DNA from 2 places in the Paenibacillus sp. sptzw28 genome. Region 2 is predicted to be linked to the other one. Evidence: riboswitches for the same ligand, from Rfam matches in the RefSeq annotation. Region 2 holds a riboswitch; the other holds the start of a gene.
What was found. Region 2 has a riboswitch for cyclic di-AMP ahead of KZ483_RS15245 (APC family permease). Riboswitches for the same ligand answer to the same signal wherever they lie in the genome.
Positions count from the first base shown of each region.

Region 1 (4,289 bases), 1.5 Mb from region 2:
TGCGGATCGGTTTCACGCATCTCTTCAAGTGCTCTCGCCCAGTATTGGTCAAAATCGGCGGGACACGGATTAATTCCTGTATACGCTTGCAGTTGAGTAAGCGGCATATCTATTGTCGGCATGAGGCAGCTCCTTTGTTCTTATATTCAATTACATGTTAATGGTTTACCTGTTAGAGTGTAAAGAAATTTCATTATTTCTCCCCGCCCAATTCGATGTAATCCCCGCGCCATGCATGAAGGAAATCAGGAAGGGAATAATAATTCAACCAACAATACCATGTTACTCATGAAGAAGCGGCTAACGCTCTGCACGAACCAACAGAACAGGTGCTCTTCCCGCTTGGGTCTGTGCCTTCCGTGGAGGTGGAGTTAGCGGGAGGGAGTCCGGTATGCAATCGAACCGCCGCATGCAAAAGGCCGGTATATTGCTGCTTGCGGCATTAACGGCGCTTTGCCCTTCGATAGAATCGGATGCTTGGTATAGTCCTGGCCCTTCCCCCACACGTAATACCACCAAACAGGCGGCAAGCATGGCACAGCCATCATCACAGCAGGATCTTGCGCGTGAGAAGGAGGCCAGGGAATCCTCGGCATCCTTCCAGTTATCTCGAAAGCGGAAGCATCATAAAAAACGCCGCCGCGTCCAGGCGATGTCATGGGTATCGCTTCAAAAACGATACCCCGGAACTTTCATCATAGGCGGCCCGCGGAGTGCCCGAAAAGTAGCGCTGACCTTCGATGATGTGCCCGATCCGCGCTATACGCCGCAGGTGCTGGACATACTGGCCCGATATAAAGTGAGAGCCACCTTCTTTGTCGTCGGCTCACGCGCTGCCGCTTATCCGTCGATAGTTCGGCGGATGCGCCGGGAAGGCCACATTATCGGTAATCACTCCCTCAATCACGCGGTTTTTTCACGCATCCCGCTGGGCTCCTTTAAACGTCAAATTGTTCGGACGGATGCGATTCTGCGTCCCCTTGTCGGCTACAGTCCGAAACTAGTCCGGCCTCCCTATGGTGAAATCATGCCCAGCCAGATTGAATGGTTAAAGCAAAACGGGTACATCGTAGTAAATTGGGACGTTGACTCAGTCGACTGGCGCGGTACCGATAGCAGCCATATCCTTGTAAACATCAAGAAGACATTGCAGCCGGGATCCATTATTCTGCAGCATGCCGGCGGGGGAGTCGGCCAGGATTTATCAGGCACGGTAAAAGCCTTACCCAAGCTTATCAAGCTGCTTCGAAGCAAAGGGTACCAGATCGTCACGCTGCCCGATCTTCTAAGCAAGCCGGCTTCGCGCAACAGCAAAGGTTAAAAGCACAAACGGCGTCCCCGAGGGGACGCCGTTTGTGCTGCCGGCTTTCACTTACATGCCTATGTCCATTTATTTGTTTAAAACAAACACTTTGACATATTGGTATCCGAACTGACGCGCCTTTTTCTGCGATTGCGGCAAGAATATATCAATCCTGTCGCCTTTAATCGCGCTCCCCATATCGGTTGCGACCGCTATCATGCCTCCAACCGGTAACCCGTCATGGTTATACCCGGTAATATAAACTTTGCTGCCCATCGGTATCCGCTTGGGGTCAACCGCGATCGTGCCAAGCTTTAATGGGTTCCCGAAATAATCGACCGGTCCCCAGCCATTCTCTGAGGCCGCTGCGGTATAAGCGCTCGCTTTGGCTTGAATGACGTCCGAATAGCTGTACGAACGCCCCTTCACCTGCACGATATCGTTGCCCTCGGCTTTACCGCCCGCTGATTTCTTGATCTTAACTGCCGACTGGCCGGAATCATTCTTTGCCTTAATAGGAGCGCCCGGTATAACGATGGAGAGGCCTTTGTAAATATTGAGCGGATCCACCTTCGGGTTGGCTTTCATCAATCGTTCAAGCTGGACGCCGAAGCGTTTGGATAATTTCCAGAACGTGTCGTTGTCGGACGCTTTATACGCCGCGGCGGCATGTGCCGGACTGGCGTTAATGAGAATAGCAATGCTAAGCGCGGCTGCTGCTGCGCCCTTTTTCCAATTTTTAAACAACGTTTCTTCCTCCTTTTTATTTACGGACCCCCGCTCTGCCGGTGTGACCATTTTTGGCAGGAGCAGGCTCCGTCATCGCCAAACGAACTACCGCTTCGATATGAAAAAATTGCGGTTGATGACGCCCGTTTATGCATGCGGCCTACGAGGTTAGTTGTCGGATTCGGATTGAGGAGATCAACCCTACGCCTTGCGGATTGGCCGCGCAGCGATTCACCCCGAGCGTGAGATCATCCCATTGAATGATCTTCCGCAGGAAATACTCGCTTGTACTTCCTGAAAGTCCCCCGTACGATTAGTTTCGGCTCGCGTAAGAGAATATCACATCATGCCCTGTATTGAAACCGGTAAATACGACCAGCCCACTTATTTACAACGTACAAATGCCGTTTTCGGGGCGAATATAATGTCACTAAAATATGAGCGTACTATGTTTTTCGTTATTCGGGAGGTGGTTCAAACCATGAATGTGGTTATTATGGCAGGCGGCAAGGGTACCAGATTCTGGCCGCGAAGCGTCGACTCAATGCCAAAGCAATTTTTGCCCTTTCACTCCGAACGGACTTTGATTCAGGAGACGGTTAGCCGCTTTCGCAAAATTGTCTCGAGCTCCCGGTTGTATATAATAGCACCCGCCCGCTATCTGCCGCTCCTGGAAGAACAGCTTCCGGAATTCACGCAGGACCAGCTTATATTGGAGCCGGAGCAAAAGGATACGGCAGCCTGCATTGCTCTTGCCGCGTTTCGGTTCCAGCAAAGGGGAGACGACGAGCCGGCGATATTCGTGCCTTCGGATCAGTATATAGCGGAGGAGGAGCCGTTCCTTGCAGCCGTGAGACGTGCCGCGGAAATGGCGAAGAGGCCCGGTGCGATCGTAACGCTCGGGATCGAGCCTACCCGCCCGGAAACCGGATTCGGTTATATGAAGACAAAGGAGCCCGCAGCCGGTGAAGACCTGCCCGATAGCGTTCTCCCTGTTCTTCGCTTCATGGAGAAGCCGACAGCAGAGCGTGCCGAGAAGCTCATTCGCGAACCCGGCACTTACTGGAACAGCGGTATTTTTGTTTGCAAACCCTCAACTCTTGCCCGCCGAATGGAGCAATTCCAGCCGGCGATATGGAACAGCCTTATTGAGCACCCGCTCGATGTATCGGCGGCCTATGCCCTTATGCCGCGGCTTTCCATTGATTTTGCCGTCATGGAACGGGCCGAATCGATGTACTGTATACCGGTACAATGCGGCTGGGACGATATTGGTTCGTGGGCGGTGCTCGGCCGCCACTGGACGCCGGATGCCAATGGGAATGTGAGTAAAGGCAGCGTAACGCTCACGGAAGCAAGCGGTAATACGGTCTTTATTGCCGATAAGCATGCACTGATAATAGGTGTGCATGACCTTATTATCGTATCGACGCCTTCCGGTCTGCTTGTGTGCCCGAAAACAGAAGAATTCCGGCTGAGAATGTGGTTAAAGTAAGCTGTCTCTCACGAGGAAACACAGATCGGAAGCTCGACCGTTGCAGTTGTTCCACGTCCCGGTTCACTTGCAAAACGAATCGTACCATGGTGGGCCTCGATAATACGAAAGCAAATCATTAGACCAAGTCCCGTGCCGGTGCTTTTTGTAGAGTAAAAAGGACCGCCTAACAGATCAAGCTGCTCTTTTGGTATACCGACGCCTTGATCTTCAATCCGAATCAATACGGAATCCTCGGTGTTGCGCATTAAAAAAACCGTCAGATTACCGCCGTCCGGCATCGCTTCGATAGCATTTTTCATCAGGTTTATAAATACTTGTTTCAATTGGTGTTCGTCGCAATAAACCGAAGGAACATCAGAATCGAAGTTTGTTGTCATTCTCACGTTATTCATGATGGCCTGCGGCTCCAGGAGAGTCGTAACGCTGTCGAAAATTTTGGCCAAATCATGTACCGCGTACTGTTTCGCCTGCGGCTTCGCAAGCGCCATAAATTCCTGGACAATCGTATTGATCCTGTCGAGCTCCGTCAGCATAATATCGAAATACTCGTGATTGTGATTCACTTTGGATTTCAGAAATTGCGTAAAGCCTTTAAGCGAAGTAAGCGGATTACGGATTTCATGAGCTATACCCGCCGCCATTTGACCGACGACGGACAGCTTTTCCGAGCGGATCAACGCTTCCTCTTCCTTCTTTCTTTGAGTCAAATCGTGGTAGACGCTTTGGATCACAAAGGGTCTTCCCTGAAAATCATGGATC
Region 1 covers NZ_CP080545.1:4,912,501-4,916,789, forward strand. Annotated here, with positions in the region: gene KZ483_RS22515 (alpha/beta fold hydrolase) at 1-122, opposite strand, end outside; gene KZ483_RS22520 (polysaccharide deacetylase family protein) at 392-1,321, shown strand; gene KZ483_RS22525 (3D domain-containing protein) at 1,391-2,050, opposite strand; cyclic di-AMP (ydaO/yuaA leader) riboswitch at 2,175-2,367, opposite strand; gene KZ483_RS22530 (mannose-1-phosphate guanylyltransferase) at 2,514-3,527, shown strand; gene KZ483_RS22535 (PAS domain-containing sensor histidine kinase) at 3,536-4,289, opposite strand, start outside.
Region 1: linked by a shared signal. The riboswitch ahead of KZ483_RS22525 (3D domain-containing protein) and the one ahead of KZ483_RS15245 (APC family permease) in region 2 are both predicted to bind cyclic di-AMP.

Region 2 (4,289 bases):
GACGACGCTATCGATTCTTCGCGCCCCGGTTCGTTCAGCCAATTCGTCGAGCAGCTCGTAAATCACCGGGTAATCTGACCTATGGATCGGCTTTCGTTTGAACCTGTAAAATCTCGGTCGGATTTCGAAGGCCACTGCCGTCATAAGTAAGCCTGATAGAAACTCGCCGAAATTGTAAGGCGTTACGAGTCTTTCGATGCCAAGGTAAAACAGCAGGATTGTCAAACCATGAAGCACGGTTGCCGCCAGATATGCAGCGACAATGGAAGGTGTAATCCTGAATTCGACGCCCGCAGTCATTATGCTGTCGTATAACCGCTGGACTGCCCGAACACCAATCTTCCGATTTAGTTTATCCGCAAGCCGTTCGTGTGACGAAACGCGCTCGGGGTTCAAGTTCCAATCACACTGATCGCACCACGTCACGTACCCTGGTATGACCGGCATATCGCTGCCGCACTGCGGACAGGATACTCGTGCTCCGTTTTCCATTCTCTTCCCCCTGTATCTATAGTTCGATAGTCCTTTTATATCAACAGTATGTCAGTCCTGTGCTTGAAAATAAAGTCTTTGTTTCTAGCACTTTATTCCTTCAATCTACACGAATCGCAGATTTTCCGGATTAAATGGAATACATCGCAGCAATTAAAAATAAAAGCAGCTGTCTTATGACAGCTGCCTGCATTTTCTATAGGGATCCATAGCTTTACGATTACCAAGGCCCAGATTATTTTTTGAGATGATAAGGAACGGTTGTAACGATTACATCTTTCCGATAAAGCAGTGCGGCACGAATGGTAAAGCTTGTTTGGTTATGCAGGATATTGTGCCACCCCTTTTTCGGAATGAATTGCGGAATAATGACAGTGACTTGGTAATTTGATTCTCTGGCCTTCCGCTCTACCGTATCGATAAATTTCATCAGCGGCTGGATAATGCTGCGGTATGGCGAATGCAGAGTTACCAGCCTGACATCAGGCATCCATTTGGACCATTTCTCCTCGAACTTCGCCTCGTCCTCACGCTCGAATGGGATATACACTGCAATGATCTGATCCGCTCCCAGCGATTTGGCGTAATTTGCAGAGTGTTCCACTACATGTGTGATACCGGCTACGGGTAGAATGATGACATTACCTTCTATTGGAACGGCCGGTTCGCATGTGGTAAGCCGAAGCTGTTCGCCGACCGCCTCATAGTGTTTATTAATCCGGTGAAACGCGAGCACGATAAGCGGCAGAAAAATCAGTATCGGCCAAATCTGCGTGAATTTCGTCAAGAAGAATACGAATGTAACCGTCAGGCAAATGAAGGCGCCTGTAGTATTAATGATCAGCTTTGGTACCCATCCGGGGGGCTTTTGCCGAATCCATTTCAGCATCATTCCACTCTGGGACAATGTAAACGGAATAAACACGCCTACGGCGTAGAGCGGGATTAACTGTTCGGTCTGCCCTTTAAATGCTAATATCAGTAAAATGGAAAGAACCCCGAGCATTATAATTCCATTCGAGTAACCCAGTCTATCCCCGCGAACGGCAAACATCCTCGGAATAAACTTATCCTTGGCAAGATTGACTGCCAGTAAAGGGAACGCTGAATAACCGGTATTCGCGGCCAGAATAAGAATCAATGCCGTTGTACCTTGGATAAAGAAATACATGAAAGTCCGGCCAAAAGTTTGTTCGGCGATTTGAGAAACGACTGTGGCTTCCACTATGGGTGTAATGCCGTAATAGTAAGCCAGGAACACGGTGCCGGAGAACAGCAGTGCCAACAATATGCCCATCACTGTTAGTGTTCTGGCCGCATTTTTCGGTGCAGGATCTCTGAAGTTGGGTATTGCATTCGAGATCGCCTCAACACCTGTCAACGCCGAACTCCCGGATGCGAAGGCTCTTAGAAGCAGAAACAGACTGATCCCCATTACAGGTGTCCCGATCGGTGCATGCTGCGCCGCAGAAACTCCGCCGCTGGCGATATTATACAAACCTGCTCCGATTAAAATAAAGAGAGCGAGAACAAACAAGTAAACCGGGTAGGCCAAAATTGAAGCGGATTCCGTCACACCACGAAGATTTAGCAGTGTAATCAGGATAACAAATACAACTGCGATGCCAACAGTATGTTCGTGCAAGGTTGGGAAGGCGGAAGTGATGGCATCTGTTCCTGCGGATACGCTAACGGCCACTGTCAGGATATAATCTACAAGCAGAGAACCGCCAGCGACCAATCCGGGATATTTACCCAGATTTTCTTTGGAAACAACATACGCCCCACCGCCGTGCGGATACGCAAAGATGATTTGTCGATACGACAAAATAAGAGCCACCAACAGGATCAATACACCGATTCCTATCGGAATCGAATACCAGAATGCTGCAATGCTGATCGTAATCAGAACCAGTAGAATCTGTTCCGGTCCGTAAGCTACAGACGACAATGCGTCGGAAGACAAAATGGCAAGCGCCTTGGTTTTGTTTAGCTTCTGTTCCCCTAATTCGTTGGATTTGAGCGGCCTTCCGATCAAGATTCGTTTGAGTGCCACTAACATTCCCGACCACCGCCGCCTGAGAAATAAACTTGCCGCATAATACGTTATCCCTACCCCTTCTTTTAGAAAATCAGTTGTTTTAGATATCCTTACCCTTCCCAAATTTACTGTTTTTTACCACACAAAAAAACCGCAAGGCATCTTACGGCTGTAATAACCCAAGTCGTCTCACCTTCTCCAAAAACGCTTGCGAGGTTAGCTGCCGGATTCGGGCTGTTAGAGTCGCCCTACAGTGCGCACCATACAGCACTGATTCACCCCATGACGTCATATAATGAGCTCCTTCGGTTCCCCCGTTTTCCTCAGAAATTCAGCGAGTTATGAGATGAGACGATTATACCGCTTTGAACAACCACTGTAAAACGGCCAATAAACTCAAAAAGCATCGATTTTATGATGCTTTAACGAATGTATGCGGATACATTATATAATATTGTTCTAGTGGTATGTGAAGGGCAGTATTATCGTTCATTCTCTTAAATTGCCGCACTATTCAGCTATCTCTGCCAGTACAACGTTTCCCGATACGAGTTTCCCCTTAGATAGACTGAATAACATTCAGGGCTTAATAATTGACGGATTCTTCATATCCGCAATACAAAAGTACCAAGTAACACAAAAAAGCCGCGATTTCCGCGACCTTTAATGTTGTATTTTGGTCTTCCGATAGGCTGCTGCGCAATTCCCGGCTTATAACTACTTTTTGTTATTTGGTTAAAAACTTCACCCTTAATAATCACCCATACGTTCGCTCAAAATTAACTCTAACCGCCTCTGCAACAAGAACATCCTGCTCGACTGAACCGCCGCTAACACCAAGTCCGCCAATCAAAAGATGTTGTTGGAGTAACGGAATCCCTCCGCCAAATAATACAATACGATTTCGGTTTGTCGAATGGATGCCGTAAAGGGACCCTCCGGGGCGTGCCATTTTGGCCAAATCTGCAGTCGGCATTTTCATGGCTACCGATGTCCATGCTTTATTGGTTGCTATATCGATGCTTGCCAGTAAAGCATGGTCCATTTTGTAACACGCGGTCAGATTGCCTCCTGCATCTACAACTGAAATCACCATAGGCACGCCAATTCGATGTGCTTCCAGCTCCGCTGACTGAATGATTTCTTTTGCCATCCATAATTGCATTGCAGTCACATTCCGCCAAAGATCGTCATTGCGTTGAATTTATGAGCCGGAATCTTATTTTCCGAAATCACTCTCCATTGGCACTGCATTCTTTGAGTTCACTCCCTCTTTTGTATTACACGCTTAAGACCTTACATTTTTACGATTACCGGAGCCGTTTCTTCAAACGATTATTACATTTTATTTGCTTCGCCCCGGATCTATTCTAGGGACAATTTGTAATATTTTTCTTGTTGATGAAGCTGCCGGAGCAAGCAATGAATTGCTATAACATCTCCATATTAATGACGACTTTTCCTTTGGGGTGACCTTCTCCAAGATACCTGAGAGCTTCAGCAACCTCGCTTAACGGATACCGTCTATCTATAACAGGAACTACTTTGCCAGCTTCAAAAAGCTCCTTGAAAAAATTTTGGTCATTTTTGTTTGTCCTGTGAACAAGGATACCCATTTTCTTGCTCCCTGCCATTGAAACACACGGTCCCAGGAGCATGAGTTGGCAGATTCGGGCCATGGAGCCTCCCACCATGACATAAGTGCCGCCCGGACTTAATGCACGCTTGTAATCGAAAATTGAGCGATATCCAGCAA
Region 2 covers NZ_CP080545.1:3,396,482-3,400,770, forward strand. Annotated here, with positions in the region: gene KZ483_RS15240 (M48 family metallopeptidase) at 1-492, opposite strand, end outside; gene KZ483_RS15245 (APC family permease) at 728-2,554, opposite strand; cyclic di-AMP (ydaO/yuaA leader) riboswitch at 2,723-2,880, opposite strand; gene KZ483_RS15250 (GlcG/HbpS family heme-binding protein) at 3,291-3,698, opposite strand; gene KZ483_RS28925 (NAD(P)-dependent alcohol dehydrogenase) at 3,964-4,289, opposite strand, start outside.